DNA from 3 places in the Enterococcus sp. LJL90 genome. Region 1 is predicted to be linked to each of the others. Evidence: riboswitches for the same ligand, from Rfam matches in the RefSeq annotation. Region 1 holds a riboswitch; each other region holds the start of a gene.

The links. Region 1 has a riboswitch for thiamine pyrophosphate ahead of thiW (energy coupling factor transporter S component ThiW). Riboswitches for the same ligand answer to the same signal wherever they lie in the genome.
Region 2: it holds a riboswitch for thiamine pyrophosphate, as region 1 does, so the genes downstream of both, thiT (energy-coupled thiamine transporter ThiT) here and thiW (energy coupling factor transporter S component ThiW) in region 1, are expected to answer to the same signal.
Region 3: it holds a riboswitch for thiamine pyrophosphate, as region 1 does, so the genes downstream of both, tenA (thiaminase II) here and thiW (energy coupling factor transporter S component ThiW) in region 1, are expected to answer to the same signal.

Annotation. Positions count from the first base shown of each region.
Region 1 covers NZ_JBXPBQ010000001.1:316,104-327,016, forward strand. The annotation lists gene AC1Z3S_RS01420 (cytochrome ubiquinol oxidase subunit I) at 1-68, shown strand, start outside; gene cydB (cytochrome d ubiquinol oxidase subunit II) at 65-1,084, shown strand; gene AC1Z3S_RS01430 (hypothetical protein) at 1,209-1,418, shown strand; gene AC1Z3S_RS01435 (dihydrofolate reductase family protein) at 1,657-2,181, shown strand; gene AC1Z3S_RS01440 (HIRAN domain-containing protein) at 2,289-2,636, shown strand; gene AC1Z3S_RS01445 (VOC family protein) at 2,708-3,109, shown strand; TPP riboswitch at 3,160-3,248, shown strand; gene thiW (energy coupling factor transporter S component ThiW) at 3,515-4,003, shown strand; gene thiM (hydroxyethylthiazole kinase) at 3,984-4,829, shown strand; gene thiE (thiamine phosphate synthase) at 4,832-5,461, shown strand; gene thiD (bifunctional hydroxymethylpyrimidine kinase/phosphomethylpyrimidine kinase) at 5,462-6,295, shown strand; gene AC1Z3S_RS01470 (NADH-dependent flavin oxidoreductase) at 6,381-7,469, shown strand; gene rpsN (30S ribosomal protein S14) at 7,666-7,935, shown strand; gene AC1Z3S_RS01480 (YoaK family protein) at 8,117-8,818, opposite strand; gene AC1Z3S_RS01485 (aldo/keto reductase) at 9,254-10,084, shown strand; gene glpK (glycerol kinase GlpK) at 10,367-10,913, shown strand, end outside.
Region 2 covers NZ_JBXPBQ010000001.1:167,922-178,834, reverse strand. The annotation lists gene AC1Z3S_RS00830 (class A sortase) at 1-433, opposite strand, end outside; gene AC1Z3S_RS00825 (hypothetical protein) at 773-1,555, shown strand; TPP riboswitch at 1,607-1,707, shown strand; gene thiT (energy-coupled thiamine transporter ThiT) at 1,752-2,354, shown strand; gene AC1Z3S_RS00815 (helix-turn-helix domain-containing protein) at 2,741-3,418, opposite strand; gene AC1Z3S_RS00810 (helix-turn-helix transcriptional regulator) at 4,004-4,795, opposite strand; gene AC1Z3S_RS00805 (PTS cellobiose transporter subunit IIB) at 5,159-5,476, shown strand; gene AC1Z3S_RS00800 (BglG family transcription antiterminator) at 5,489-7,498, shown strand; gene AC1Z3S_RS00795 (PTS cellobiose transporter subunit IIA) at 7,515-7,841, shown strand; gene AC1Z3S_RS00790 (hypothetical protein) at 7,834-8,337, shown strand; gene celB (PTS cellobiose transporter subunit IIC) at 8,356-9,723, shown strand; gene AC1Z3S_RS00780 (helix-turn-helix domain-containing protein) at 9,896-10,714, shown strand; gene AC1Z3S_RS00775 (helix-turn-helix transcriptional regulator) at 10,849-10,913, opposite strand, start outside.
Region 3 covers NZ_JBXPBQ010000001.1:934,657-945,569, forward strand. The annotation lists gene AC1Z3S_RS04265 (hypothetical protein) at 104-532, shown strand; gene AC1Z3S_RS04270 (C1 family peptidase) at 730-2,058, shown strand; gene AC1Z3S_RS04275 (GNAT family N-acetyltransferase) at 2,452-2,862, shown strand; gene AC1Z3S_RS04280 (MIP/aquaporin family protein) at 3,060-3,710, shown strand; gene tenA (thiaminase II) at 3,787-4,458, opposite strand; TPP riboswitch at 4,537-4,638, opposite strand; gene AC1Z3S_RS04290 (hypothetical protein) at 4,860-5,120, opposite strand; gene AC1Z3S_RS04295 (acyl-ACP thioesterase domain-containing protein) at 5,387-6,127, shown strand; gene AC1Z3S_RS04300 (asparaginase) at 6,232-7,194, opposite strand; gene AC1Z3S_RS04305 (DUF72 domain-containing protein) at 7,280-8,113, shown strand; gene AC1Z3S_RS04310 (Cof-type HAD-IIB family hydrolase) at 8,143-8,982, shown strand; gene AC1Z3S_RS04315 (pyrophosphohydrolase domain-containing protein) at 8,990-9,514, shown strand; gene AC1Z3S_RS04320 (aspartate kinase) at 9,602-10,913, opposite strand, start outside.

The DNA of each region.
Region 1 (10,913 bases):
TTCACGGCAATTACGATCCTCCGGCAAGCCTAGAAAATAATTTTTTTGAGGGGGTCAGTAAATCATGAGTTCACCAACGAATTTACAATTTGCCTTATTTATTTTAGTCTCCATCGAGTTGACCATGTTTTTCATCTTAGGAGGAACAGATTTTGGCGCCGGCATGGCGACCTTCTTTGTCAAAGATAACGGCGACCGAGATGAAATCGTCCGCACCTCCGGACCAGTCTGGGGTGGCAATGAAACTTGGTTAGTGGCCGGCATGGCGTTAGTCTTTGGCGCTTTTCCCCATTGGTATGCGGCCTTGACCTCGGGCTTTTATCTGTTTTTCATTTTGCTGTTAGTCTTCTTTATGTTTAGAGGCGTGGCCTTTGATTATCGTAAAAAATGGCGTTCCAAAACTTATAATCGGCTGTGGGATTGGGGACTTTTCCTAGGCAGCTTAGTTCCGCCTTTTATCTTAGGCATTGTGTTTTCCAGCATTTTAAAAGGCGTGCCGATTCGCGATAATTTTATCTATATCACGATGGGGGATGTCTTCACTCCCTTCACGATTTGTTCTGCGCTGTTGTTAATGGCTGCCTGTCTACAAATCGGTTTAGCCCGTGTGATAAAAAAAGTTTCAGCGGAACTGCAGGCCTCACTAGGCAAAAAATTGCGGGTCGTTAATCTAATTTTTATTGTGCTTGCGGTGCTTGAAGTTATTCTTTTGGCAAATGCTACCAATGTTTTCAATACCCATTTTGCAGCGATTACCTTTTTAATTGTGGTTATAGTAGTTTGCAGCCTCAGCATGGCTTACTTACTGAGAACTAGCCAAAGGCATCAGCTGATTTTTTGGCTGGCGGTCGTTTGTATCGCCGCCTTTATGGGAATTATTTTCCAAGGTTTGTATCCCAATGTAATTGTGAACAGTGCCGGGCCCGCGCTGTCGATTATGGACGCTGCCAGTGGTCGGGAATCACAATTGTGGGTGGCAGTCGGATCAGCAGCAATGCTGCCACTGATGACAATTTTACAGATTACGGCCTATCATATGATTAATAAATATTATGACGTGCCTGATAGCGAAATAAATTATTAGGAGCACTTGTTCCGTTTTTCCAGTTTGTTGTAGTCCACTGTTTTGTAAAAGGAAAGACAGTTGGCTAGTAAACAATCTTATTAGAAGAAGTTGAATCACTTGAGATGAAATAGGAGGGGATAAGATGACACTTATAAAAAAATTATTGTGGATCATTGTTGCCTTGATTCCTTTAGCATGGGTTTTTTCTTGGCATCTATGGATTACGCCATTTTTCGGTGATACTGTCGGCCAATTGTCTCTAGTTGGCTTAGGATTATTTCTTTTGGGAGTGGGCGTGTACCGTACTGCCAAAGGATATGGTCGCCAAGATCCCGGTGAAGATCAGCCTTGAAGCTGAAACATAAAGACTACTTTAATTGGAAATTTTAAAGGTAAAAACTATGACTTTGATTGTAGCACTAACAACTTGCTGAATAGGTTCTTACTTGCAAAAAAAATTCGCAGGTAAAGAACTTGGTAAGTTCAGCAGCAGCTACTTTGTTGGTCATAGTTTTTTCTTGTGTTACGGTTCTTTTCCGATGATAATGGGTTTTAAATAGAAGAAACTTGACAGGAAAGGACAGAGCGCAATGGCAAAAGTAGCGTTTTACGGGGCCATCAGTTTAGATGGTTTTTTAGCAGACCAAAAGGACAGCCTGGAATGGTTGTTTGAGACCAATCAAGGCGGTGTCGAAACTTACAGCGCCTTTTACGAAAAAATTGGCTCGGCTGTGATGGGTCGCATCAGCTATCAGGAGACCAAAAAGATTCTAGCCGGCGAGCCGTTAAATCCCGGCAAGCAAAATTATGTGTTTTCCAACACTCTAACGGCTGACTTGCCCGATGCAATTGTGGTGAAGCAGGAGCCGGCTGCTTTTATTTCACAATTAAAAGCTCAAGAGGAAAAAATGATTTGGATCGTCGGCGGTGGTGGCCTCGTGACCGAGCTGATTCAAGCAGACTTGATTGATGAATGGTGGATTCAGATTACCCCGATTTTACTAGGCAAAGGCAAACGCCTTTTTGAAGAGGCGGACTATCAGCAACGTCTGAAGCTAGTAGATACGACAATCATGGGAGAATTTGTTGAGCTGCATTATCAGCGGGAAAAATAAAACTAAAAAGGTTGTAGGAATTTTTTTAAAATAGTCAGCTATTGCCGATGAATGCTACCGCTTCCGATAACTTTTGTTATAATAAAAGAAAAGGAGGCGCTTTTAAAATGATGAATGAATTCAAAAAAAGTGAACCAAGTCGCCATTTCAGCGACTTTCATTTGGCCGGCTTTGCCTATTGGGATGGGATTCATGTGGCAGAAGAGTTGAACTGGGGCAAGCCGGTAACCCTTCAGGCTGAACCGGACAATCCCCACGATCCTGAAGCTGTGGCGGTTTATTATCAAGATAAGAAAATTGGCTATGTACCTAGGGGCAAAAATCAAGTGCTCAGCCAGCTCTTATATTATGGCTACGGCGAAATGTTTGAAGCCTTTATTCAAGCTGTCAATAAAGACAGCCATCCTGAACGCCAATTTCGCGTTGTTGTGATGCTCAAGGATGGCCGGAAGTAAAAAATCAAAGCAGATATTTTTACAAAATGGCAGAAACTTGTGATACTGGTTTAAAAAAAGTAGGTGTTCTGATGAGTACAATGGTTTTTGTAAACTTTCCAGTGACAGATTTGACTCGTTCTATCAATTTTTACGAAGCACTAGGCTTTCGGCAAAATCGCGATTTTTCCAATGAGCATTCGGCGGCACTAGTCTGGGACGATAATTTTTGGATTATGCTGTTGACCCATGATTTTTACCAAGGTTTTATTCGGGATAAAAAGATTGCCAATCCCCACACCCACAGCGGATCGATGGTAGCCTTTGGTTTAGCTAGCGGTGATGCAGTCAAAAAATTTGCCGCAACCGCCAAAGCTAATGGCGGCGATTTCTATCATTTAGAGATGGGGATTCCCGAAGAACAGATGGTTCAACTGGAAGTGGAAGACCCTGATGGCAATTTGATGGAGCCGACTTGGATGGCTTTTTCATAAAGACTGGCTTTTCTTTAGCAGACTTGTGCTATACTAAAAACAATTAAATAAAGAAACATTTGGGGTGCACTATGCTGAGATTATACCCATTGAACCTGCCGCAGTTAAAACTGCCGAAGGGAAATGTCAATGACTGAATTTTTCAGAGGCTGTGACGCTAATCTGTTAACGGAGCCATTTTCAAGTATTCGTTGAGAATCTTTGAAAGTTGCGCTTTGTTGGACTATTGTCGCTGCCTCTTTTTTCTAGCCGCCATTTGTTTTCTAAGTGAATAGAAAATAAATGGCTTTTTGTTGTTGAACTAAAAATTTAAGCTAAGAAATAACTAAGACAGTTAAATCGGAAAATAAGGAGGAACAGATGACCCATTCGCAAAAAGTATTTCGCCTAGCTTTTTTAGGACTGATGATTGCGCTAGATGTCGTGTTATCACCACTGTTTCGCATCGAAGGGATGGCACCAATGTCCAGCGTTATGAATATTATCGCTGGTGTTTTGCTGGGACCATTTTTTGCAACGGTGATGGCGCTGGTCTGCGGCATCATTCGAATGACCTTATTAGGCATTCCGCCGTTAGCATTAACAGGGGCAGTTTTTGGAGCAGCCTTAGCAGGCATTGGCTTTCGTCTATTTCAAAAACCAATTGGAGCGATGCTGGGGGAAATTATCGGCACAGGTATTCTCGGTTCAGTTTTATCCTATCCAGTGATGGTTCTTTTTACTGGTAGTAGCCAAAGTCTTTATTGGTTTATTTATACACCAAGGTTTATCGGAGCAACGCTGATTGGTTCCGCCGTTGCGTGGCTTTTGCTGAAAAAAATCAGCCCGCTCCCTAGTTTCAAACGTGTTCAACAAATTTTTGGAGGGAAATCCCATGGAAAACTCAAGGCTTGAAGATTACACTAAAGCACTAGCAGAAATTTTTCCTTTGAAAAAAAGTCCTTTGGTGCAATGTATTACTAATGAAATCACCTGTGAGTCTGTCGCAAATGCCCTCTTATATATCGAGGCCAAGCCGGTGATGGCGGATGACCCGCGGGAGTTTGCTGATTTCTTTAAGCAAAATGATAGCTTGCTGCTGAATTTAGGACATTTATCGCCAGAACGGGAAGCCAATTTACTAGCCGCCGCTACTTTTGCTGAAAAAAAGGCGACGCCAATAGTCATTGATTTAGTCGGCGTTTCTGCTAGTCAGCTGCGCTACGATTTGGCTTGGCAACTGATGACGCACCAGCCGCAAATTGTGAAGGGCAATATATCTGAGCTGCGGCGCTTTTGTCAGTTAACCAGCCATGGGCGTGGCGTTGACGGCAGCCAATTGGATCAGGAAATGGCCGGTCTACAGGAATTAGCCGCTGCACTACAAAAAGTTGCGCAAGATTATCCTGAAACGATCTTTTTAGCAACCGGTGTGCAGGATGTATTGGTTAACAAAAATGAGTGCCTGCTTTTGAAAAATGGTGTCTGGCAGTTGGATAATTTTACCGGTACAGGAGACATTGTCGGTGCTTTAGCCGCTGCCTTTTTAGGCAGCGGGCAACGGACGATTGTGGCAGCGCTGGCCGCTGTGACCTATTTCAATTTATGCGGTGAAGTTGCCAGTCAAACATTGGGAACGCCAGAGGCTTTGGCTGATTTTCGCCAGGAGACCCTCAATCAATTGGCGCTGTTAAAGGAGCAGTCGCTCTGGTTTGAAAAGTTAAAGGGGAGTGTTTTATGAAGATGGAAAAATTACTGAAGCTTTATCTTGTGACAGGAGCATTTGATTTATCCGAGGAGCAATTTTTGTCGGTGATTACAGAGGCCTGTGAAAATGGCGTCACTTTAGTCCAACTGCGGGAAAAAACCTTAACCACCGGCGATTTTTTTAACTTAGCGGTCAAGGTGAAAAAAATTACCGACACCTATCAGATTCCTTTGATTATTAATGATCGGGTCGATATTTGTCTGGCTGTCGATGCCGCTGGTGTGCATATCGGCGATGATGAATTACCGGTATCGGTGACGCGACAATTAATCGGCGATAAAATTTTAGGGGTGTCGGCAAAGAGCGTGGCCCGGGCTAAAGAGGCGCAAGCCAGTGGAGCGGACTATCTGGGAGTTGGGGCGATGTTTCCCACGAAAACCAAAGACAGTCCTGTCACTCCATTAAATACTTTGAAGGATATCACAGCAACGGTTGCCATTCCGGTGGTAGCAATTGGCGGCATTAATGAAACAAATCTACAGACTTTCTCAGGCAGCGGGATTGCTGGTATCGCAGTGGTCAGTGAGATTATGAAGGCAGATACAGTCGCCGAAAAAGTCCGCAGCTTAAATCAAAAAATGAATGAATTATTGGAGGAGAAATAAATGCAAAATAAAACTCCGCAAGTCGTCACAATTGCCGGCAGTGATTCTGGGGGCGGCGCCGGTATTCAGGCGGATTTAAAAACGTTTCAAGCCCGTCATGCATTTGGCATGAGCATTATCGTGGCCTTGACTGCCCAAAATACTTACGGCGTCCAAGATAGCTTAGCGATTCCCAGCGCATTTATCGATGCTCAATTTGCATCTTTAGCCGCCGATTTTGCTATCAAAGCCTGTAAAACAGGAATGCTGGCAGACATTGAGCGGGTGGAAACCGTCGTTGAAAATTTGAAAAAATATGATTTTGGACCATTAATTGTTGATCCGGTGATGATTGCAAAGGGTGGTCATCCTTTATTGCAGGATGCGGCAGTGGCTGTTATCAAAGAAAAATTACTCCCGCTTGCGACAGTGGTCACGCCTAATTTACCGGAGGCCGAAGTGATCTTAGGCAGAGAAATTAAAACAGCCGCCGAGATGATTCAAGCGGCTAAAGATATTCAAGCAATAGGCGCTAAAAATGTAATCATCAAAGGCGGGCATAGTGCCGATCCACAGGCTGCCGATTTTATTTTATTGGCCAATCAAAAAGCATTTTGGCTGAAAACACCCCGAGTGGAAACTGAAAATACCCACGGGACCGGAGATACCTTCTCGGCCTGCATCGCCGCAGAATTAGCTAAAGGGACCGACTTAGAAACTGCAATCATTATTGCCAAAGAATTTATTCAAGGCGCAATTTCTGAGGGAATCTCAGTGGGACATGGTCACGGCCCAACCAACCATTGGGCCCAACCAAGTGAAGCGGTTGAATTTATAATAGAAGAAAATATGTAATCGACCTGACAATCAGCAGACTAAATTTTTGCTGATTGTTTTTTTTCATGCTAGATTTGTAGTATTCAAAAAAGGAGCGATTTGCATGACAAAAATTAATCAACCGGTGACACTGAAAAATGGCGTAATACTGCGCAATCCCTTGATGCTGGCCCCAATGACCACGCAAATGAGTTTTTTTAATGGGATAATCACGCAGGATGAAATTACGTATTATCAAAATCGTAGCCAAGCGATTGGAGCGGTCATCACTGGCGCTGCCAATGTGCAGGCAGTCGGCCAAGGCTGGGCTGGAGAACTTGGCGTCTACGATGATAAATTTATTCCCAATTTAACTAAACTAGCGACAGCGATTAAAGCCGGCGGGGCGAAAGCAATTTTGCAAATCTTTCACGGCGGCCGGATGTCGCCAAAAAATATTTTAAATGGTGCTGAACCGGTTTCAGCCAGTGCCGTAGCGGCCGAACGACCAGGCGCACCGACGCCACGGGCTTTGACCGGGGAAGAAGTTTTACAAGTGATTACCGATTTTAAGGCGGCTACCAAGCGGGCGGTGGCAGCCGGTTTTGACGGTGTCGAAATCCACGGCGCTAACACTTACTTGATTCAGCAATTTTTCTCTCCTCATTCTAATCGACGGGAAGATGAGTGGGGCGGCAGTCTAGTCAAAAGATTTCATTTTATTGATATCTTAGTCGATGAAATATTGGCGGCCGGTAAAGAAAAGTCAACCGATTTTATCGTTGGCTATCGCTTTTCTCCAGAAGAATATGAAACACCAGGCATTCGCATGGAGGATACTTTATATTTAGTTGACCAATTAGCAGAAAAAAATTTAGATTATCTCCATGTCTCTTTAAATGAATACCAACGTGTTTCTGTTCAAAAAGAATTTCAAGAAAAAAGTATTGTCGATTATCTACAGGAAAAAATTGCCGGTCGGGTGCCATTAGTAGCTGTTGGCGGCATTGAAGAAGCAGCTGACGTTGAAGCATTGTTGAACCATGCTGATTTAGCTGCGGTCGGACAGGCTTTGATTATTGATCCTGACTGGGGCGAAAAAGTTTTAACTCAACAGCCAGTTCATCGCGTAAGTGACTTGGATTCCGCTAACAGAACGCTGCGGGGCACTAGCCTCTGGGATTTTGTTAATACCATTCGTTTAGATAAATAAAATCTGCGAGTAACAATTTTTGACAAATTCCTAAAAAGCTGTTAAATTATTATAGTTCAAATCGTAATTATTTCGATTTGTTAAAGCGAATGAAATTTTCAGGCTTGGTTCAGAGGAACGTGGACTTAGGCTAAAAGGAAAAGTAGTTTGCAGGATAAAAAAATTTAACTTTTAAGAGGAAAAGAGGAGCACTGAGATGGCTAAAAAATCAAAAATTGCGAAAGCAGCAAAACAACGGGCATTGATTGCTCGTTATGCAGATCTCCGTCAAGAATTAAAGGCCAACAATGATTTAGATGGCCTGCGGAAATTACCAATAGATTCTAACCCTAATCGCTTGAAAAATCGTGACCTAATCGATGGTCGCCCCCGTGGTTATTACCGGAAATTTGGCATGTCACGGGTCAAGTTTAGAGAACTTGCCTTAAAGGGTCAAATCCCCGGCGTCAAGAAAGCTAGTTGGTAGATAAGTAAAATAAAAAAAGTTCAGCTAATTGTGGCTGAGCTTTTTTTGTTGCGCTAAAAATTAATTTTTGTTAACCAATTTTCAAATAGATTACAAAAAAATCCTGCTAGAAAATCGAAGTTCAAACTATTCTAGCAGGATTATTTAAATCGGTGATATTAACTATGATTGACTAGATTTTTCAAACCTTCGGCACAATATTCTTAAGCTTTTGGTTACTGCGGACTCTTAAGAGAATAAAGATGCCAATCAGCAACGTGACAGCTGCTAGTAACACGGCCTTTTCATTGAGAATTGGCACTAATAGGCTGGTGAAAACAGCACCTAAAAAGAAGCTGAGAATGATGACTAAAATATCGCAGCCTTTTTCTAGGGCTTTTTTATTTTTTTGCGTAATACCGTCGTAAAAACTTTCGGCTAAAGTGCGGATATTACCGGTCATCATCAAAGAAGTGAAGGGAGCACCTTTTAGTTTGCGAAATTCTTGTAATTGAATGGCAGCCGTAATTGAAATCAAGGCACTTGCTAGCCGGTCTGACAAAAATGGTGACAAAAAGGCCGTCAAAATAATCAAAATAATTTCAAAAACCATCAAACAAATTGGCCGTAGACTTTCGTCGTGATGTTCCGCATAACGTTGCTGAAACAGCCGGGTTAAAATAACCCCCAGCATAAATGCAAATAACGGAATTAGGTAGTGAACTAAATCTGCAAAATTACTATTTAAAATATGAATGCCCATTAAAATTAAATTGCCGGTCTGTAAACCGGCAAAAACTTCGCCGTGGACCAAATACGTATACGCATCTAAAATGCCCGCAGTTACCGCTAAGAGGGCACCAATTTTTAAGGTTTCGTGGGGTGAAACATCTTTGTTCATCATGATTACCTGCCTTTTCCTTCGCTATTATACTCTGGGAGAAATCATTTTGAAAGTTTTCTTACCTTCTTTCCTCAAAAAAGTTAGCCAACTAGATTTTTATGGATTTTGACGGGCGCTTTGATGAATCAAGAAAAACTTCTCTAACAGGTTTGTCTCGAACCCATGCTTGATAATTTTAATTGAGAAAATCGCAGAAATTGAATCTCAAAGGATATCTGCTAAAATTAAACTAACAGAGATGGTGTCAGGTTTTATTGTTCGACGAGCTTTTGAATCAGATTGTTTTGTGATTGAACAGGAACTAATCGCAATTTCACAACACTAGTATCCTTCGCCAGATGAGCATCTGGAAATCTTAATTCGTCTTTATTTTTAACCTAAGCGACACTCTCAAAATGGATTCGCAAACTAACTTGCAAGGAGGAATTATTGACAATGGAAATGTATCAATTGAATGATGGCTTTGACTTACCAAAGGTTGGTTTTGGGACTTATCGCTTAAATGGAACAGCCGGGGCCCGCAGGATTGAATCGGCTTTAAGCGTTGGCTATCGCTTAATCGATAGTGCCTTCAATTATGAAAACGAAGGGATTGTCGGTCAGGCAATCAAAAACAGCAGTGTGCCCCGAGATCAGATTACGGTGACTTCAAAACTTCCTGGGCGTCATCATCATTATCAAGAAGCCTTGGAAACAATTCAAGAATCAGTCACACGGATGGGTCTTGACTATTTAGATTTATATTTGATTCATTGGCCAAATCCTCAGAAAGATTTGTACGTCGAAGCGTGGCAGGCCTTAATCGATGCCCAGCGTTGGGGCTGGATTCGTTCTATCGGGGTGAGTAATTTTCTGCCGGAACATATCGAGCGCCTAGAAAAAGAGACGGGTGTTCTGCCAGCTGTCAACCAAGTTGAACTACATCCGTTTTTCAACCAAGCAGAGCAACGGAAGTTTGACGCCTCGAAAAAAATTATCACGGAGGCTTGGAGTCCTCTAGGCCGGGCCAACGACCTTTTACAAAATGAAACGATTAAAGAAATTGCCGCTACTCATCACAAGTCGATTGTCCAAATTATTTTGCGTTGGCATTTACAACTAGGGGTTGTGCCGATTCCTAAGGCTAGTCATGTTAGTCGCCAGCGGGACAACTTAGCAATTTTTGATTTTACTTTATCAAATGAAGAAATGGCAACTATTAATCAGTTGTCCCACGCAGATGGCCGCACCTTTAATCAAGACCCAGCTGTTTACGAAGAATTTTAACAGATACAGCAAAAAATAAGCTGGCAACCGTGGAAATAAGTAAACAAATGGACTGCCTAAAAAAAACAAAAATTGATGAAATAGATGAGCAGCTTTTTTGGCTAATTTCTTACTCATTTATTTCATTTTGTGTTAGACTTATAAAGGAACCTCTTTTTTTAACTGGTTTTGTAAGCGCTTAAAATCGAAGTAAGGGAAAATGCGAAATAAGGGTGGTGACTGGGGATTTCAATCCATTTTCCAAGGATTAGTTTACTAATATTTTAGAAAGAAGGGTATTGAATGTCAGAAGAAAAGTATATTATGGCTATTGACCAAGGAACAACGAGTTCGAGAGCAATTGTTTTTAATAAAGCAGGTAAACCGGTCGGGAGTTCGCAAAAAGAATTTCCGCAATATTTCCCACATGACGGATGGGTGGAACATAATGCCAATGAAATTTGGAATTCTGTGCAATCAGTTATCGCAGGAGCTTTGATTGAAAGTGGTTTGCAACCGACACAAATTGCTGCTTTAGGGATCACGAACCAGCGGGAAACAACAGTTGTTTGGGAAAAAGATACTGGCAAGCCGATTTACAATGCAATTGTCTGGCAATCAAAACAAACCAGTGATATCGCAGAAGATTTAAAACAAAAAGGGTATCAAGAAAAAATTCAAAAGAAAACTGGTTTGATTATTGATTCCTACTTCTCTGGAACCAAGGTGAAATGGATTTTAGACCACGTTGATGGCGCTCGTGAGCGGGCGAAAAAAGGCGAGTTATTGTTTGGAACGATTGATACTTGGTTGGTTTGGAAACTAACCGGCGGTAAATCCCATGTCACCG
Region 2 (10,913 bases), 150 kb from region 1:
CTCCCATCACTTGATTTTCTTTGGTGGTGCCAGCCCCATAAAAGAGGGCATTGTACTCAACCCCTTTAAAAATCGGCAGGTTAATCCCCACTGAAGGCACTGCTACCGCTCCGATGACCGCAAAATCCGAATCTGAAAATTGGTCTTGGATAACCGCCTCCGTGCTAATGGCGGAAACCTGATCATAATCAAAGGTCGCCTGGGCATCCTGATTTTCAACGATATCGTCCCGCGTATAATTACCAATTGAATATTGCTCGGTATTGCGGGCCATTAAAAAATCTTTAATCTGCTCATTAAAAACTAACGCCAGGCCGGCAACTAGCAACAGCAGCAGAAAAATATTCGACAGCCAGCGGAGCACCGGATTGCGTTTTTTCCTTTTGCGGGTTGGCTGCGGCCGTTTAGCCGAAGCTTTCTTTTTCTTACTCATGACCGTTCCTCCTGTCGATTGCCCTTAAGACAACCAACGTTTTCTTATTGGTATTTTACCACATTTCCTTTAAGATTTCGTAAAACTGCGCTTGTCAGGGAATAGTCTCACAGCCTTGTGAAAAATTTGAAAAACTAAAAAAATTTCCTTCACAAAAACTGAAATTTAATTTTCTTTTTTCATTCGCCGCCAATTCTTCCGCAAAATCGTCAGCTTAATGATAGAATACTGTTGACTTTTGTCTCCTTTGTAACAAAATCTTAAAAGAAAAGAAATACCTAATTTAATGAAAACAAGGTAAAATAGAATTAGCATAATCTAGGATGGGGAGGGGTTTAATTGAACAGCAATATTTGTGTCCACATCGACACATTGAATAACACCGTTTTAACGCGGGGCATCTATGCCAGCGACTTTTTTGCTGCCATCACCCACCAGCCTAAGAATTTATTATTATTAGATACCGCGACAACTATGGGGGAATTTGAATCTCATACCGGTATGAAGATGATTAAAGGGACCGAGGCCGTCATCAATTACGGCCAGCAATGGCAACGGCGGGGACCCAGCAGCCAAAACAAGTGGATTGATTTTAATGATGTGACGATGCTCAAGGAATTAACACCGATTGAAATTTCTGAATTATTGTATCTCGGTCACACACAGCATCCGCTACGTTCGCCGTTTTTTTATAAAATGCAAAATAATTTTGTCTACTTCGATGGTAGCGGCTACTTCAGCAAGACCTATTACCGCTACTTAGATGAATTTTTCCAAGTCTTGGCGAAAAAAATCACGACAATTTTACAGCCGCGGGTCAATGAACGCCGCTCGATTTTTCGCCGCAGCAGCGCTGTTGAGCCGATTCCAACAAGTCAGCTGAAAACCTTGAAGCACCTCTTTCAGGAGGGAATTTCCTTTAGCTTTGATAAGGCGGAATACACCAATCAATTATTTAAAATACCCATTTACGTTGTGGAAGATCGCTTCTGGAAGTCACAATCAGCCCAAGCAAGTGAGCAGCTAGCAGCTTCGATTACTTACAACGCCAATGAAAAAAGCTGGCAAATCGCCATTGAAAATGACGATTTAAATTATTTAATCAACCAAAATGCAAATTAATTACTCGCTAAAGCATATTATCTGTGATAAAGTAAATGCATAATTAAATACAACTTTGCAAAGGGGAGCCCTTGTGGCTGAGATTGAGTAATACTCTAAACCCTCGTACCTGTTTCGGTTATTCGAGCGTAGGAATTGTAATGGTCAGACGACACGTCCAACCTCTTCTTTGCATAGACCAAAGGAGAGGTTTTTTATGTCGAAAAAAATGGATATTCGTGTGTGGGTCGAAGGAACATTGGTGGCGGCCATGGCAATGGCCTTGTCTTTTATTCCGTTGCAATCATTAAACGCTAGTTTAGATTTATCACTGGGAATGGTCCCGTTAGTTTTGTATTCTTATCGCCGCGGCTTAATCCCCGGCCTAACAGCCGGCTTTGTCTGGGGCCTTTTAAGCATCGTCTCCGGCAACGCACTGAAATATATGGTATCAGTACCACAAATTATTTTTGAATATCCCTTCGCCTTTGCTTTTGCCGGCATGGCGGGCATTTTCGCCCGCCAAGTACAGCAGGCTATCAGTGCTGACAAAACAAAAAAAGCCATCACATACGTTGTGATTGGCGGCATTGTCGCAGCCTTTTCCCGCTGGTTCTGGCACTTTTGGGCAGGCGTATTCGTCTGGGGCGCTTACGCACCCGAAGGCATGAGCCCTTACTGGTATTCCTTCACGCTAAACGGCGCCAGCTTTTTAATGAACGCCATCTACATCGCAGTTGTTTTAGGCGTGTTGGTTTCAGTAGCTCCTTCATTGTTTGTGGTGAAGACTGCACCGCAGGTTTTTTCGGCGAAGAAGTAAAAAAATCCTTGCTTTCAATTTGGTGCACTGCCCTCAACAATTTTGATTTCTTGAGGGCAGTGCTTGCCAATAAAAGCAGGGATTTTTTATGTTCGATTGTCATATACTCGGGCTGTTATTCGTGCAGGAATTCCTTCTGGACCTAGCTCAACGGTTAATAGTTGACCAAAATTACCATTTTTAGCAGCCACATCTAAAGTATTATAAATTTCGATTTTTTAGTTGACATACTCCGCAGCAGTGGCCAATTTTTCTAAACCTGCCGTCAATTCTTCCTCGACCTGTTCCCGATCCTTTACGTAGGCATAGTTTTCCGGGATATCCGCATAGGAGACGATATTTTCTCCTTAATAAAATACGGGCTCACTTTCATTTGTCTAAGCTCTCTAAAGCCCACGGGTGGATTGCAACTTGTTGGATATAGCGTACCCTTTTGTCCAGTTCGTACTCAAGCTGTCTTTAGAAAATCCCGCCCCCACCAATTTCTTGCGAATTTTGGCGATTAGCTGTGAAAGTTGGACCAACCGTGAATTTGTCACTTCACCAGGCCAAATTAGCTGACTTAACTGTTCTCGATCAATAAAACTGCCCTGTGCATTAAACAAAATAATAAATACTTTCCGCTCATTTTTGGATAAGCTATCCAAAAATTTCTCTTGGCGAATCTCAATACTTTGCTTTGAGATTCGCTCAGCTAAAGTTGTTTCAGCTTCCGTCATGATATCTTTTAACTCAATTAAAGAAATATTTTTTCTGATTCTTTTTAAAACCCCAAATTCCTCATGTTCAACAGTATTCTTCGCTGTATTTTCCTCAGTTACCTGAAGTAAAACAGCATCTGCAGCCTTTGTCGCAGCAATAATTGGTTGGATTTCTTCTTCCAAAAAAATAGTTTGACTAATTATGATAATGGTGAAAATATCCAAATACTTCTGCCCTCGTCTCTTCAAAATACTCTCAAACATGACTTTCGAGCAAAAAACTTCATATCCCAATAGTTGAAGTTTATTTTGAAAATCTGATTCTGATAAAACATCCTTCGTAAGAATCCCTATATGTGCCACCACAACACCTCCTAAAAATTTACCTTTTTTACTCCTTGCTATTACAAAACTTTAAAAAAAAGCAAACATCTACCGATTTTTATTTATCTATGACTAATTATCAAAAATAAGAAATATCATTTTTGATATGATTCACTAATAATTTTAAAAGCTTTACAATAAAGTGTCAATTTATATTTGGCCGTTTTAAAGTAATATTTTTTTATATTTCTATATTTATAATTAATTGCAATTATTTTCATCCTTAAATATTCTGTGTACCCTCTCAGATTATAGCAACGAAAAACTGCAATAAAAGCAGTTCCTAAGATAACTATTTAAAAAGTTAAAAGTATTTCCTTTTGAGGAAGAAATCCTCTCCCATTGCAAATACTGAAACGTTTAATCAAATTCCCAGTTCTATTAAAACTGCAGCCGCTAATTTTTATTATCTTATGATCGAAAAAATTTTTCTTTTTATGTAACTAGTTGACACACTGTCCTGTTCTAAGTAAAATTTTTTCCTTTCATCTCTTCCGTCAACCAATCAAAATCCTAAAACTTCTATTTATATATAGAAAAAAACTGCTCAGTTACAAGCAGTTTTCAGGTGATATATTTTATGATAGGCTGTTCAGTTAGGACTTTAAAATACTCCCCACCTGAATCCAAACTTGCCATGATCGTTTGAAAATCCTCAGCCTGTTGAGGGTTTTTAATTGGAACAAAATCGTAATTGCCTTGTTTGGTTCGGTAACTATAAGCCCATGGATTGCCGGCTGTCAGTTTAGTGCTGTAGGCTTTCCCGAAGACAAGATATTTCATATCTGTAAATGGAAAGAAATGCAATTTGGCCTCAGCCAGCCATTCCATAATTGAGAAAGAACCGATGCCTTTCTCATTCAGCCAATATATTTGATAATTGTAAACGGGAAATAATTTCAGAAATTGCTGGGCTTCCCCATTGTTTACTGGTACATATGGGCCGAAATAACCGGGGATAATCGCTTCTTGAACAATTTGCAGCCAATACAAATTTTCAAAAAAATCAGGTTCAACGGTTAATTTATCGGTAAAAAACTGTTGGACGAACTGCTCTTTTTCCTCCGTTAGAACGGCATCTTTATTAAATGCCGTCAACAATCTTTGCTGCAAGTCCGTTGCGCTTAATGGTTGTAGCATCCTCTTTCGCTCCTTTGCCACCTCAAGCAAATCATCCACTGAAAATTTGTAAAATGCAGCCAAAATTCTAAGGCTGTGCAAATCTGGTTGGCTTTTATCCAGCTCCCATTTGGAAAGGGTTTGGCGGGAGATTTTTAATTTTTCAGCAACCTCTGCTTGGGTTAAATTGTGTTCGCTGCGAATCTTTTTTAATTGTTCACCAATGGTTACTGTCATCTTAAACTGCCTCCAATCAAGTTTTCAAGGACTATTCGGGCAAAAATTCATTGCAGTCGCTTTTGAGCTGTGCAACAAAACGTTGCTTTCTTGATTTAACTATAAACTAGCACAAAGAACAGCGCAAATTGCTTGTGAAGAAGTAGATTTCTTCCTTTGAAAATCATTTAAAAATTTTGAAGAAGTCTGCTAGTCACTTCTTTCTCTATTTTTTGTACCTTCTAAACAACTTCCGTAATGAAACGGAAAATTTTTACATACTAAAAGAAAACGCTTTCTGATATGCTTTTTCTATCTAATGAGACATTTTTTTAGTCTCGTGCTTTAATAATATTTTACTCATTTATCTTAAGGAGGACCACTATGAAAAAAGCACTAATTATTTGCGCCGGCGGAATGTCTTCATCCGTCATCGCCAAGAAAGCAACTGATTATTTCAAAGAACAAGGGAAAGAGATTGAACTGGATGCGACTTCCGCAACGCAAGGGGCCACAAAGATTGCTCAAGATGAGTATGATTTGTACTTGGTCAGTCCACAAACCAAGATGTATTTTGACAATTTGAAAAAGGCAGCGGACGGCAAAAATAAGCCAATCACTAATATTCCGCCGCAAGCTTATGTTCCCATTCCCATGGCAATTGAAAAACTGGCAGCAGTCGTTGAATCAAACCTCGCTTAAGGACTGATGAGCATGTTAACCAAAAAAGAAGTGCAGGTTTTGAAGCTGATGTATCAAAACCGACATACCTTCCAGACTAGCCAAGATTTAGCAGCACAACTCTTTTTATCCGATCGGACTGTGCGAAAGTATCTGCACAATATCAGCCAGTCGCTAGAAGAAAAAGGCCTTGCTTCAATCCAAGCAAAAAGAAGCCTCGGTTATCAGCTGCTAGTTACGCAGGAGAAGGAATTCGAGGCATTTTACAAACGAATTGTCACTGATTTCCCGACAACAGCAGAGTTGCGGTACAGCAGTGAAAGCCTTGACCGCCAATATTATATTTTGAGTCAGCTTTTCTTTGAAGAAAAAGAAATCTCCTTGGACTCCCTCAGTGAAGAGTTATTTGTCTCCCATTCAACTTTGTCTAATGACTTGGTTGAGATAAAAAAATTGCTGAAACCTTACACAATTCAACTCAAATCTAAGGAAAAGCGCGGGTTCTATTTGGTGGGGCGGGAACAAGATTTCCGGCGCTTTATGATGAATTACTTTTTTATGAAACGCTGGCATGACAATATGTATAATTTTTCCACTTATACAAACCTATTAACTGGCATCAGCGTTGAAGAAATTGTCATCATTGTCTTGGATGAATGTCGGGATGCCCATTTGAAACTGTCAGATTTTATCATTTACAATTTGGTGTTGCATATCGCCTTAGCGCTTAAACGGCTGCAAAATCATTTCAAAATTGAGCAGTTGGCCGAGATGTCGCCAAATCATGGATCAAAGGAGTACCAAACGGCTTTGAAAATTGTCCAGCGTTTGGAAAAAAGTGCCTCCCTCACTATTCCCAAGGAAGAAGCTGAGTATATTGCGCTTCATCTGCAAAATGATTTGAGCTCTAAGAAGGCCTTTCAAAAAATCCCCTTCAGTGAGACTGATGTCAAGGCACAAATTAGTTTAGCTATAGAAGGGATTGAACAAGCGACTGGTTATCAAATCAGCCAGGATAATATTTTGCTGGACGGTCTCTTGATGCATTTTACACCGCTACTCTTGCGGCTAGAGAATCAGAAGTCATTGGAAAATCCATTGCTGCCGGAGATTAAAGAACGCCATGGCAGCTTGCTTAACTTAACAATTCACTACTTTTCAACAATGCCAGTATTACAAGGCTATCAGATTTCTGAAAACGAATGGTCTTATCTTACTATCCATATTTCTGCAGCTGTCGAACGCTTTTTCAACGCACAAAAAACGCATGTCTTAGTGGTTTGTGCCACCGGCTTAGGCAGTTCGCAAATGCTCAAGAGTCGCTTGGAGCACGAATTAGGTTCCAAAATTATCATTGAAAAAGTCTGCAGCTATTATGAAGTCAGCCAAGAGGATGTTGCTAAAGTCGACTTGATTATCTCCTCTATCAATTTACCTAATGTTATCTATAATGTGCCGATTGTCTATGTCAGCGTCTTTCTCGATGCGGCGGATATCGAGAATATCAACCAAAAGCTGGCGAAATCACAACGGCAGCTGTTTACCCAAGAACTCATTGCAACAAGCCCCAATGAACAGCTAGAGAAAACGGCGTTGATTGATAAATATTTCCAAGCGGATTTATTTTTCAGATTTGAGCAGGTACAAACAAAGGATAGCGTATTGGAGGAGTTATTGGCTGGCATTCAAAAACAGGAGAATCAACCGGTCATTGCTTCTTTAACAAAACAATTGGAACTAAGGGAAACTTACAGCTCCGTCGTATTTTCAGAATTTTTAGCGGTGCCCCATCCGATTGAGGCAATCACTGATGATTCGTATGTGGCGATTGCCGTTGCTCCTAAAGGAATTACTTGGTCTGAAAAGGCGCAAAACATTCAACTGGTTTTTCTGCTGTCTCCTGATAAATTAGGCCAAGGCAATTTAGAGCTGATTAGCCAATTGCTGGCTGAAATTATTGAAGATGATCAGCTGCGACAGGCTTTAGTTGCCAGTCAAAATTTCCAAGAATTTAAAGAAGTATTTACTCAAGGGGTTTTATAAAAGGAGGGATATTTAAATGGAGTCAGAAAAAATTCAAGAGGTGGCCTTTGCTATCATCCTTGATAGCGGTCAGGCCCGGACCTTGATTCACGAAAGTTTTCAGCTGATGCGTACCGCTCATTATTTGGAGGCTCAAGAACGCCTAGATCAAGCAAATGATGCTTTGGTTGAAGCCCATAAAGCCCAGACCAATATGCTGCAGGAATATGCTAGCGGAACTAAAATCGAAATGGAAATCATCATGGTTCACGCTCAAGATCATTTAATGACGACGATGACCTTGAAGGAAGTGGCGCTTGAAATGCTATTTTTATATCAGAAAGGAGGGGAAACCGTTGCGTAAATCTACCCACAACAGCCAACGAAAAGCAACTGCTGCTCGTAATTTCCGCTACAATCGCTTTTTAATGCTCCGTTATTTTCTCGCAATTTTATTTTTTGCCAATCTTTATTGGGGCGTTTTCTTGCTTGCGAGCGGAAGTGTCTTTAGTTTCTTACCTATTGTCTTATTGCTTTTGACCATTCCAGCTATCTACGAGCATGTCAGATTGTATGGAGATAAAACTGAAAACATCACGTCAGAATTAAAGTTCAATTTACTCTTTCATTACAGTCAAACCGCCGTCAACTTAGTTTTAATTTTAATTACCTTGACCGGTGTTGGCTACCAACAAGCTTTTATCTTTTTAACAAATTCAGTGGCCGCTAAAGGCTTTATCATTGCAGTTCTGTTGATTGGGCTAGCCTTGTCTTTGAGCTGTATTCGGCGGATTCAAAAAATTCAACACCAGCGGGACACTCATTACCACTATTTACAAGAATTAAAAGAGATGAATTAAAGAAAGCGGGGAAGAATAATGGAAAATTCTAACAACAAGATTTTTAATTTCTTTGAAACAAAATTGATGGGGCCTCTAGGGAAATTTTCCCAGTTTAAATTAGTGCGGGCAATTATGGGAGCCGGGATGGCGACAATTCCCTTTACAATTGTCGGCTCAATGTTTTTAGTATTAAATGTGCTGCCACAGGCTTTTCCAGCGCTAGAAGGCATCTACAATGCCACTCTTTTCAAATTCAGTGAACTTTACATGTTAGCCAATATCACCACTATGGGGATTTTAGCTCTGTATTTCTGTTTAGTTTTAGGCTACGAGTACACTAAAATTATTGCTGCTGATGACGGCCTAGAAATCAATCCTATCAATGGCGCTCTCTTGTCAATGTTTGCCTTCTTTATGACAATCCCACAATTTGTTATCACAGACGGTATTTTCACAAAAATTAATTCTACAGAAGACAGCATCATCAATGGCTGGGCAATCGGTGGTGACGGTGTTGCCCGCTTAGGGACCTCAGGAATTTTCACGGGGATTATTATGGCGATTGTCGCTGTTCAATTGTATCGTCTCTGTGTCGCGAAAAATTGGGTCATCAAAATGCCAGAGGTTGTACCGGCTGGCGTTTCTCGGGCCTTCACTGCCTTGATTCCAACTTTCGTGATTGCTTTTGTTGTGATTATTTTTAACGGCATTATGATTGCCTTAGGAACCGATATTTTCCAAGTCGTTTCGATTCCTTTTGGCTTCGTAACCAACTTGACCAATAGCTGGTTAGGCTTGATGGTGATTTATTTCCTAGTTCATGCTTTATGGTTAGTCGGGATTCACGGTGCGAATATCATCTTCTCCTTGTTGACGCCAATTACTTTAGCAAACTTAGCTGAAAATGCTGCTGGTGCTCATATTCCATTGGCAGGTGAGTTTAACAACGCCTACGTAACAGTCGGTGGTTCTGGAGCAACTTTAGGCTTTGCTCTGTTCTTAGTGTATTTAGCTAAATCTCAACAGTTGCGCGTATTAGGACGGGCAGCAATTGTACCGGTACTCTTTAATATCAATGAACCATTAATCTTTGGGGTGCCGATGATTTACAATCCATATTTAGCAATTCCCTTCTTCTTAGCACCAATGGCTTCTGCTTCTATCGCTTATTTTGCCATTCAATTTGAATTCATCAAACCGATGATTGCTCAAATGCCTTGGCCTTCACCAGTTGGTATCGGTGCCTTTATCGGTAGTGGTGGTGACTGGAAAGCGGCGGTAGTTGCGTTCATCTGTGCGATTGTTGCCTTTTTAATCTACTTCCCGTTCGCTAAAACTTACGATGCGAAATTAGTTAAAGAGGAACAAGCAAAATTAGCTGCCGAAACAAACGGCGAAGCTTAATCCAGCAAAATAGCTAAAGGACCTCAGAGCCAGCACTCGGCTTTGGGGTCCTTTTTAAAATTATAAGAATAAGTAGCGCACTTCCTAGTTGCATTGGACTAAAAGCCTTTAAATCCTAGTCTTTCATGGGTATACTTTTGATAAACAGCAACTTAGTCTGGAGGTTTAGTTGATGAATCTAACTGAACAAAGAAAAAAGAGACACTTAACGCAAAATGATTTAGCCCAAAAATTAAACATCTCCCGTCAATCCATCTCCAAATGGGAAACCGGCGAAGCAACTCCTACGATTGAAAATATCATTCGTTTGAGCCAGCTTTTTGAAATCTCGATAGATGAATTATTGACGGGCTTGCCCTATTTAGAACTCCCCTTTTTTGTCGGTAGAAAAGGTAGTAAACGAATTCTCGTCGGACCAATTATCTGGGGATTGCTGGCCGCCGTTTTTGCTTTAATGACCAGTGAGAACTTAGGTCTAGCTTTACTAGTTTTCCTGATAATCTTCAGCTTTGTTCTATTTTTATGCTACCCGCCAACTTTTAATCAACATTATAATTATTGGCAGTTGGACAAGCAATCCATTACTTATCTCCAAGCAAACAGTTTCTCAGAAAATTGTCGGCACATTCTAGCAATCCTCTTTTCAAAAGAGGCAAAATTAGAAAAAAAGCTTGCCTTAGCTGAAATTCAAGCAGTCACTATCTGCTATCAAAAACGACCACTCCAGCCTGAGCAAACTCTCTATTATGGTTTCGTCGCCTACTTGTTTAAAAGTTTTCAAGAACCATTTTATTTGCAGCTGCTGTTAAACTCTGGTGAAAAGGTTATTTTGGATTTGCGCCTAGATTACACGCTCAGTAAAAATTCTTATAAACACTTGAACAGCTTAATGAACTTTTTTAAACAAAAAGGAATTACCATCAACGACCCTTACCAGCTAATCCATGCAGATAAAAAACAGAGCTTGCAACAGTATTTTTATGCGGATTGATAAATTGAAATGTGGGTAATCGGGTCGGTGTCCCCTGGATTTATTCTATCATTTCTATTTATTGACTAACAATGTATCCTCTTAATCATAACTGTATGTCTAGAAAAAATGCAGTATCTTAAAAATGATAGTATTTACCAAGCACCAAAGTTTTTAAGTACTGACTGATCCGTCAAAACCTCAAAAAAGCGGCCTTCAG
Region 3 (10,913 bases), 620 kb from region 1:
TATATTTCTTTTTTATGATAAAATCTGTCTGACAATCAAAAAACTAATACTTTCATTCAATCTGAGTAAAATAAAAGTATAAAGAAAAAGGAGGTAAAAAGTTATGAGAGAATCATTTGTAGTCAATCCAACTTTAGTCAAACGTCTATTAGAATCAGATGTTAGCAGCAATGAAATTGCCCGCCACACTGGCGTTAATCAACAGGAGATTCGCAGCTACCGCACAACCGAAGCCCAAGGCCCATTGAAGGATTTAACAAATATGCGCTTAAAATTGGCTTTTACTTTAACTAAGGAAGCCAAACGTCAAAAAATTCGGACCCATGATACGGTTTTCTATACGAAGGATGAAATTTGCGACGCTTTAAACAATGTGGAATTAAGAATTGATGAGGCAGAGGAAGAAGAACGGAAGATTAAAACCCTCACCTTAAAAAATGCCCGCAAATATGCGTCTGATGAAAATAAAATTGGTATTATCCGTTTAGGACTGTTAATGAAGGCTTTAGATGAGTCTGAATATATTGAGTAAGGCATTATCGAAAGTATTTACCCATTAAGGCAGAGAAACTGTTAACCGCAGTTTTTTCTGCCTTTTTGTGTGCAGTTAATGATTGAAATCTATCAGCGCAAAGAGTAAGATGAAATGGTATGAAGCCAGACGCTATCGAAAAAATCCGGTAAAGACTGGCAATCAGTAGTTCACGAAAATTGAGAGGAATGGAAAAGATGTCAGAAATTAAAAAAGAATTAACAGCTGGCTTCGCTGCTGCGTTTGCCAAAAATGACAAACAAACTGCCCTACAAAGAGCTGTCGTCAAAAATGGAATCAGTGCTAGCGGAGAAACTTTAGAAGGCAACGTCAATAACGTGCCGGTATTTTCAACAGATTTAGCAACGGGTAAAGTTGCCAATCAAATGCAATCTGGCCGCTGCTGGATGTTTGCGGCATTGAATACTTTCCGCCACAAAATGATCAATAGCTTTGACTTAAAAGATTTTGAGTTATCGCAAAACTACACTTTCTTTTGGGATAAATATGAAAAGGCGAATTACTTCTATGAAAATATTTTAGCAACTGCTAAAGAAGAATTAACTAGTCGCAAGGTTGCCTTTTTACTGGCAACTCCCCAACAAGATGGCGGCCAATGGGATATGATTGTGGCCTTATTCCAAAAATACGGCGTCGTGCCGAAAGCTGCTATGCCGGAAAGCAAAAATAGTTCAAGCTCACGGGATTTGAACAACTATTTAAATAAATTATTACGCAAAGATGCCGTTGCCTTGCGGACATTAGTGGCTGATGGTGCCTCTAGTGAAGAAATCCAAGCCACCAAAGAAAAAATGCTAGAGGGCGTTTATAATTTCTTGGCAATTTCTTTAGGCACACCACCGGAAACCTTCGACTTTGAATACCGAGATGCCGATAAAAATTATTATTTAGATCGCGGCTTAACACCGAAGAGTTTTTATGATAAATATGTTGGCGTTGATTTGGATCAATATGTCAGCATCATCAATGCACCAACTGCCGATAAGCCTTACAACAAATCTTATACAGTAGAAATGCTCGGCAATGTGGTCGGTGCTAAAGCTGTAAAATATCTGAACGTTGATATGAGCACCTTTAAAAAGCTAGCGATTGCCCAATTGGAACAAGGGGAATCCGTTTGGTTTGGTTGCGATGTCGGTCAATCTTCAAAACGTGATACTGGTATCATGGCATTAGATGCCTATGACATGAATAGTCTTTTTGACACTAGCTTTACGATGACCAAAGCGGACCGTTTGGATTATGGTGAAAGTTTGATGACCCATGCAATGGTCTTGACTGGAGTTGACATCGTTGACGGCCGATCAACTAAATGGAAAGTTGAAAATAGCTGGGGTGAAAAAGTCGGCGACAAAGGCTTCTTCGTAATGAGCGATGCCTGGATGGATGAATACACGTATCAAATCGTTGTCCGTCGAGAATTTTTATCTGACGAGCAATTGGCAGCCTTTGATGCCAAACCAACTGTTTTGGCTCCATGGGATCCAATGGGAGCGTTAGCGTAATAAGGTTTTTGAACCCTAGTTAAAGAAAAAGGGCCAAATTTATAAAATGATAGACCTGTTAAAACTCATTTGGAGCTTTAGCAGGTCTAATTTTTTATTAAAAATTGAAATCAACGACAAATATTGTTTCAGAGTCCTTTGGAAAAATGAACTTGCATTTTGACTTAGATTACAAGGGCCGATGATTTCCGTTTCAATTGGCCGGATTTTCGTTTGCTTAGTTCGCCGTTTTCAGAATTTTTTTTGGTGTTGAGCAATAAAATTAGCAAACTAACTTAACACTTCATTTCCAAGACAAACTTGTGCTATCTTTAAATAAAAACTGTTTTATAAATTCAGATTGGAGTGTTTTTTATCCTATATCTAAAAGAAATTACCGAGGAAAATTGGCGTGTGGTAGCAAATTTGTCAGTAACAACTGACCAAAAAAATTATATTGAAACAAATAAAGACTCTTTATTAGAAGCGGCTTATGACAAATCGCTAAATTGGCTTCCTCTAGCTCTGCAAGATGATGAAATCATTGTCGGCTTTGCGATGGTGGGGGCTTTTGATGAAAAAACGAAGACAATTTGGCTTGACCGCTTGATGATTGATCAAAAATTTCAGCATCAGGGTTACGGCCAAAGATTTATGAAAAAATTACTTGATTACTTGCAACAAAATTGGTCTGTAACTCAGATTCTTTTAAGCGTTCATCGGGAAAATAAAAAAATTTTTCAATTTTATGAAGCGACTGGTTTTGTGAATACACATCAAATTGATCCGGACAATGGAGAAATTATTATGGTCTTGACCTGCTAAGTATTTTTTGTTTATCAAAAAAAATGTTATATTTTCTCATTTATTTAAAAGAAACAGAAAAAGAAAACGTTCGCTTTTAATTACTATTTTAAAGATAATTTAAAACGCTTTCGCAAAGGCTTATCCTTTAATTTTTTCTAAAACTTGTGTTATATTAACTCTGCAATTATTTCAGTTTAAGAAAAGGTGTGGAAGCGATGAGAAAGTATTTTGCAGAATTTTTAGGAACTTTTATGTTGGTGTTTTTAGGAACCGGCACAGTTGTGATTGCCCAAGGCGATACTTTAGCAATTGGCTTGAGCTTTGGTTTAGCCATCACGATTATGGCCTATGCGGTAGGCGGCGTTTCCGGTGGGAATTTTAATCCGGCGGTCTCAATGGCAATGATGATTAATAAGAGATTGTCAGTCAAAGATGGTCTAATTTATATTGTTGCGCAAGCTTTAGGAGCAATCGCTGCTTCTGGTGTGTTATCCATCTTTATTTCAGCCCTAGGTTTAGACAGTGGTCAATACGGGCAAAATGATTTTTCAAAAATCAGTGCAGGAATGGCTTTCTTGGTGGAAGTAATCATTACCTTCTTATTTATTTTTGTTATCTTAATGGTCACCAGCAAACAATTTGGTAATGCGCAAATGGCACCAATTGCGATTGGTTTAGTCTTGGCCTTCTTAATTATTGTGGCCTTGAATTTAACTGGCGGCTCTTTAAATCCCGCAAGAAGCTTAGGACCAGCATTGTTCGCCGGTGGTACGGCTCTCAGTCATTACTGGGTCTTTTTACTAGCTCCATTAGTCGGTGGAGCACTGGCAGCTTTTGCAGGTAAAGCAATGGGCAGTGAAGAATAAAAAATTTAACCAACGAGAAGTGCCCACAAAAGTTAGCATTCAAAACTGACTTTTGTGGGCACTTTTTTAATTAATTTCAGCTTTTTTCTGATAACCAAGTTTCGCCGGTGAAGGCCATCTCCCAAAAAGCTAGTTCGTATTCTTTGGAAAGAATAAAATCCTCTTTAATTTTGGCTTTTTGCTGGTTAGTTAAGTCAGCAGCCAATTCATCCATTAAGTCAATCATTTCCTGTGTTGAGGTTTGGAACCAATCACTGGCATAGGTCGCCAGCCAATTCTGATAAATTTTTGGTGCCGGCTGCGCTGTGACATAGGTCTTACCAATATCTGCATACAACCAATAACACGGGAGAATTGCCGCAATCGTGTGGGCCAAACTGCCACTCATGCTGGCACGATAAAGGTGCGAGGTATAAGCATAAGCCGTAGGAGCTGGTTTCAATTCTTGAATTTCCTGTTGACTGATATTCAAAATTTCTGCGTGCTCCTGATGGACAGTTAACTCAGCTTCAGCAGTCAGCTTGGCTTTTTCGGCCAAGACGGCTGTCAGAGCAAAATCCTCGGCTTGTGAAGCAGCAATAGCATGGATTTTGCCGTAATGCTTAAGATAATAAATGTCCTGCAAAATATAAAATTTAAACTTTTCCAGAAGCAAATCACCTTGAACAATTCCTTTTACAAAAGGATGATGTAAACTTTTTTGCCAACTTTCTTCTGTTGCCAAGCGCAATTCTTCAGTAACTCTCATAAAAAAAATCCTCCTCAAGTCCTTCTAAAGACGTGACGCAGGATGGTATGTTTAAGTCAGCTACAGATAGACCCTCAGCTTGCTTAAACTCTACTTCCCTCCGCTGGTCCTAACCAGTTCAGGTTCTAAGGGTGCTAAACTTTTGTTTATCTCAGCCCGCAGGCGCCCCTAGTAGAAATTTTTTTATTTGTCTTGCTAAGTAGTATGCTAACAGATGTCAGATTGAAGTCAAGAATAAGCAAAAAAATAAACCACTAGCTGCGGTGGTTATCTGGAGAAAAGCCGTTTTAAAATTTTTGAAACTTTACCAATCTTTGAAGGTCGATAAAGTGAAAAAATTAGAAAAGGTTTCTCAAGATAAGCCAACTGTTTGCTAGCAGTTTATAAAATAAGTGCAAAAATTAATCTTGTTTTGGTGCTTTTTTCTTAAATAAAACAATCGTGAAGACTGCTAATAATGCTAACGTTAAGAAAATTAAGCTGATATCCACTTTGGCAGACATAAAGCCTAACACTGCGGAACCGATAATTCCGATAAAAGAGCCGATAATACCAAATTTTTGCAAGCCGTTTAACTGATCCATCACATCACGGAAACCAACTACAAGGCTAACGGATGCAGCAAAGGCAATAATTCCTAATACAATATGCAAGAAAATCATTTTCTCCCTCCTCTCCTTGTAAAAGAATAGCAAACAAATCATATTTATCGAAACAATCTGCTTCAACAGTGAAAAAAAGATTTTGCAGTTGGCAAAAAGCGAACAGCCGGGATTTAACTAGCACTAACTTTGAAATCCTTTCAAAAATAGGTGTAAAAGCGATTTTTTTTTCGGATTTTCTTTTGATAGTTTCCTAGATTTGCTAAAATGAATTGAAGCTTTAGTTTTGTCGCAAAATTTGCGATTAGGAAAGAGGAGGCAGGTTTGTGGCTAAAAAATATACAAAAGAGCATGAAGTAACCTTTTATGAATGTGATGTCAATCAGCAGATGACCTTTCCAGCACTCTTAAGTGTTGCCGTGAAGGTTTCAGAAGATCAGAGTGCGTTGTTTAATCGAGGGAATGAATATATCCATCAGCTGGGCTTAGGTTGGGTAATTACCAATTATCAAATTGCTATCACAAGAATGCCGACAGTCGGCGAAGTTTGCCAAGTTACTACGGAGGCCAAAGAATACAATAAATTTTTCTGTTATCGCAGCTTTTGGTTTCATGATGCAGCTGGCAATGAGCTCGTGGCAATTGAGTCGGTGTTTGTCTTGATGGACATGGCAGCCCGCAAAGTGACCAGTGTGCCGGATGAGGTCATTGCCCCTTATGAAAGTACCAAAGTAAAATCAATTCGCCGATTTCCAGCAATTGAAAAGGTGGAGACAGGAAAGACGCTACCGTTTCGGGTCCGTTTTTACGATATTGACAGCAATCATCATGTCAACAATTCAATTTATTTCAATTGGATGATTAACGCACTGGACTACCAATTTTTAGTCGAGCACCGGCCGTTGAGCGTCAACATTCGTTTTGATAAAGAGGTTGAATATGGTGCGACGGTGGACAGCTTAGTGGAAGTTGTTGAAAAAGAAGGACAGCTTTTGACCCGCCATGAAATTCGGCTGGGGACCGAGCTTTGCTGTGAAGCGAATTTTATTTGGGAGCCAATAAAATAAATAAAAAACTTCAGAAAATTGTATCTTGAAGTGACTTTTGAAAAGCCAGCTAGTTAGGCTAGCTTTTCGTTTCACGACTTTCACAATTTTTTGAAGTTTTTTTACTATTCCTCCAAAAACTCTTGCCGTTCAGCGGCCAGCAACTGGCTATTAATGGCAATCAATAATTTTAAGCGGGCCTTTTGGCTGTTGATGCCATTGCAAAAGATGACACCTAATTGCTGCAGCTCTTGACCGCCACCTTGATAATCATAAATCGGTTCAACGATGCCGTTAAAGCAACGGGAAACGAGCACAACGGGCACTTTTTTAGCCAATAATTTTTTGAGGGCCGGTAAAGTTTGCGGAGGTAGATTGCCAGCGCCTAAGCCTTCAATGACTAAGCCGTCGATTGCAGATTCGGAGAGGGCTTCAATCAAATCTCCATGCATTCCCGCGTAACCTTTGACGATGGGAATCAGCCCGTTGACCGCTTGGATATCGATGCGGTCACTGCCAGTCAGTTCCTGCATAAAACGAATATGGAGTTTGGTGATGATGCCGATTGGTCCTAATGTTGGCGTGCGAAAAGTTGCTACATTAGTGGTGTGGGTTTTGGTTACGTAGCGGGCGGTGTGAATTTCATCATTCATCACCACGAGGACACCTTTGCCTTGAGCCTCTGGGCAAGCGGCCACCCGAATGGCCGACTCAAAATTATACAAGCCGTCGCTGCCGATTTCATTGCTGGAACGCATGGCTCCTGTGATTGCAATCGGCATGAGGCCGCCGATGGTTGTATCTAAAAAATAAGCTGTTTCTTCTAAAGTATCGGTACCGTGGGTAATCACCACACCACTGAAATTTTCAGTTTCAGCCCGTTGAATTCGATTTTTTAATAAAAGCATATGCTCAGGCGTAATATGGGGAGAAGGAACATTAAAAATTTCTTCTACGACTAAGTCAACGCCTGCTGGTAAGTTTGGTGCAGAGGTCAATAAGGGATTGCCGGCATCAGGTGCTACTTTGCCTGCTGCATTTTCTTTCATTGCGATTGTGCCGCCGGTGTGCAGCGCTAAAATTTTCATACCATCACCTCAGGAAATTTTTTTGCATGTCATTCTTTGCTTATTGTATACTATATGAATAACAAAACAAGAGGAGCAGATAAAATTGATTAGAATCGGCCTTACCCGTTTTGATGAACACATTAACTTAACTGGGAAACCCAAAGCTAGTCTCTTTGAATATGCTGGCCATTTACCGCTAGTGGAGTTAGATACGGCTTATTATGCAATTCCTAAGGAGACGACGGTTGCTAATTGGCTGACACAGGTGCCGCCGAGTTTTCGTTTTATTATCAAGATGTATGGCGGTCTAACCAAACAAAATCGTGAGGATAAGTATTTTTCTTCTGAAGAAGCGATGGCAGAAGCATATCTGACAGCATTGAAGCCCTTAATTGACAGTAAGCAGCTCTTTTGCTTTCTCTGTCAGTTTCCCAGTTTTTTTGACTGCACTTCAGAAAATGTGGCCTATCTGCAAAAGCTGCGACATCTTTTACCGAATGTGCCCTTAGCCATTGAGTTTCGTTCTGAAAGTTGGTATCAGGAAAATGTTTTAAACTCCATGCGAAAGTTTATGCAGGAAAATCAATTTTCGTTGGTCATTATTGATGAGCCGCAGGTGGCCAATCGCAGCGTGCCTTTTGATGACTTTGTAACCAATCCAGAATTTACGATGTTTCGTTTTCATGGCCGCAATGCTCCCGGTTGGCAGGAAAATGGCGCTGATTGGCAGCAAAAACGCACCTTGTATGATTATAATGGGGCAGAGATTAAACAATTAGCAGCCTCAATTCAACAAACGGCTAAGGCCAGTCGGGAAGTGGCTGTCATTTTCAATAATAATTCCGGCGGTCATGCAGCCGGCAATGCTTTGATGATGGTGAAGGAATTGGGTTTGGATTATCAAGGTTTAAATCCTAAGCAACTGGATTTATTTTAAGCGGGAATATGAAAAGAAAGAGTGGGGCCATGATTAAGGCAATTTTTTTTGATATAGATGGGACGCTGGTGGGCAGTGATTCTCAGGCGGATGCGACAACGAAGGCAGCGATTACCGAGGCCCGCCAAAAAGGGATTCTATGCGGCATTGCGACAGGCCGCAGTCCGGTCAAAATAAGTGAGATGATTGATTTTATCGAATTGGATGTATTCGTGACCTATAATGGCCAATTGGTTTATACGCCAGAGGGGGATATTTACAAAAATCCTTTTTCTAAACAGGTGCTAAATGAAATTGTCGACTACGCCGATGGGCACAATCGGCAAATTTTATTTGGCGCTAGAAACCGACTGGATGGCAGTCGCACCGTGTCTTTTGGCAATTCAGTTTTTGCCAAAAGTCTAACGAAATTTGTGCCGAAAAATTTAACTTCTAAAGTGTTGAAGTTTGGTTTGCAAAAATTGCGCAAGGCTCGGAAAAAGAAGAGCTACCATCGCCTGTCCATTTTGAATGAGCCGATTTATCAGTGTATTATGCTGAGCAGTGAGTCCGGTGACCATCTATTGCGGGAACGTCTGCCCCATTGTGATTTTCAGCGCTCCAATCAGTTTTCGGTGGATGTGACACCGAAAGGCGGTTCAAAATTACACGGAATTGAAGCATTTATTCAACTGCATGATATTAAGCTATCCGAAGTCATGGCCTTTGGCGATAATTTAAATGATATTGATATGCTGACTCATGTGGGCTATGGTGTTGCCATGGGCAATGGGCGCCAAGAGGTCAAGGAGATTGCCGATTTTGTGACCCATTCCAACGAGAGCGACGGCATTGCTTTTGCCATGAAACATTACGGAGTGATTGAGTGAGGAAAAAATGAGTAAACAAACCCCTTTTGAAATGGCGGAGGAATTTCATGATACCTTCGACCCTAGAAAACCATTAAAGCCAACCGCCTTCAACGAAGCAGATGCGCTTCATCGCACCGGCTTTAAAGCTGAGGAGTTGGTGGAATTTTTATATGCAGCGGCTGGCAATGACCAGAAAAAATTTCAGGATTTTGTTACAACCCTCCATCAAAGTATTGATTTGGCTAAGGAAAAAGTCTTGGCCAAAAATGAACCTGTGACAGATTCATTGGTGGGACAGGTGGACGCGCTAACGGATTTATTGTATTTTATTTACGGTTCTTTTTCATTGATGGGGGTTAATCCTGAAACGATTATTGAAATTGTTCACCAAGCCAATATGGGGAAACTTTTTCCTGATGGCAGGCCCCATTATGACCCAGTGACCAATAAAGTGATGAAGCCGGCTAATTGGCAAACTGATTTTGCTCCAGAAGCAAAAATTGCAGCAGAGCTACAGCGGCAAATCAAAGAAGCAGAGACTAAAAACTAAAAAGGGCTAAAATCTAAAAAAGCTTGAAAAGTCATCAGTTAGTTTAACTGGCTGGCTTTTCAAGCTTTTTTGCATGTAAATTATTGATTAGTCAAAGAATGTGTAATACAAAGAGCGAATCGCGCGAGCTTCGTGCTCGCTTTTAATGCCGAACATGATGCTGACCTCAGAGGAACCTTGGTTAATCATTTCTAAATTGACTTCTTTATTGGCAAATGAATTGGCACTCTTGGCCATGATCCCGATTTTTTGGCGCATACCTTCGCCAACGACCATGATTAAACTCAGGCCGTGGGTGATGTGAACTTCATCGGGTTCTAATTTTTCTTGAATTTTTTCAATCAATAGCGTTTCTTTTTCCGGTGTCAGGTAGCGGTCGCGGATAATGATAGAAACATCATCAATTCCTGATGGCATGTGTTCAAAGCTGATATTCAAGTCTTCAAAAATTTCTAAAATCCGTCGCACAAAACCAACTTCACGGTTCATCAAATGTTTTGTAATATATAAGCTGGAAAAACCAGAATCACTAGCAATTCCGACTACTGGCTGATGATTAATTTCACGATTTTTGCGGATAAAGGTTCCTTTTGCGCTAGGATTATTGGTGTTTTTAATCACCACCGGCACGTTAAAGGTATAAGCTGGGTGCAGTGCTTCATCGTGGAAAACTTTAAAACCAGCGTAGGCCAGCTCCCGCATTTCTTTAAAAGTCAGCTCTTCAATCAGTTCAGGATTGTGAATCAAGCCTGGGTGAGCGGCAAAGATGCCATCAACATCAGTAAAGTTTTCATAGAGATCAGCCTGCATACCAGCTGCGACAATCGCTCCGCTGATATCTGAGCCACCTCTTGAGAAGGTGCAAATTTCGCCATCTTCTGTGTAGCCGAAGAAACCAGGCACAACCAAAATTTCAGCTGAATCGCGATTTTGGTAAATCTTAGCAAAGGAATCTTTTAAAATCCGAGCATTCCCCGGTTCATCAGAGACAAACATCCCTAAGTCTTTTGGATTGATATAACGAGCCGGTAGACCTTCATGGGCAAAATAAGCCGCCACGAGTTTCGCGTTATTATTTTCACCGCTTGCCAGAAAAGCATCCCGCAAATGGCGATTATTTTCAATCGGCAGCTGGGCTAATCCTCTTAAATTATTTTCAATTTCCGGTAAAATAATGGAGGTAATGCCAAGTGCATCGGTATTGCTTTTATAGCGTTCAATGATATCGCCGCAAATTTCTGCAGTATCGCCGCCAGAAGCATATGTATCGTAATAAGCAATCAGCATATCGGTGACTTTAATGTCATCGCCTTCCCGTTTACCAGGGGCGGAAACAACGACAAAGCGTCGTTCGGGGTCACTGCTGACAATATTCAAAACTTTTTTTAATTGTTTCGCG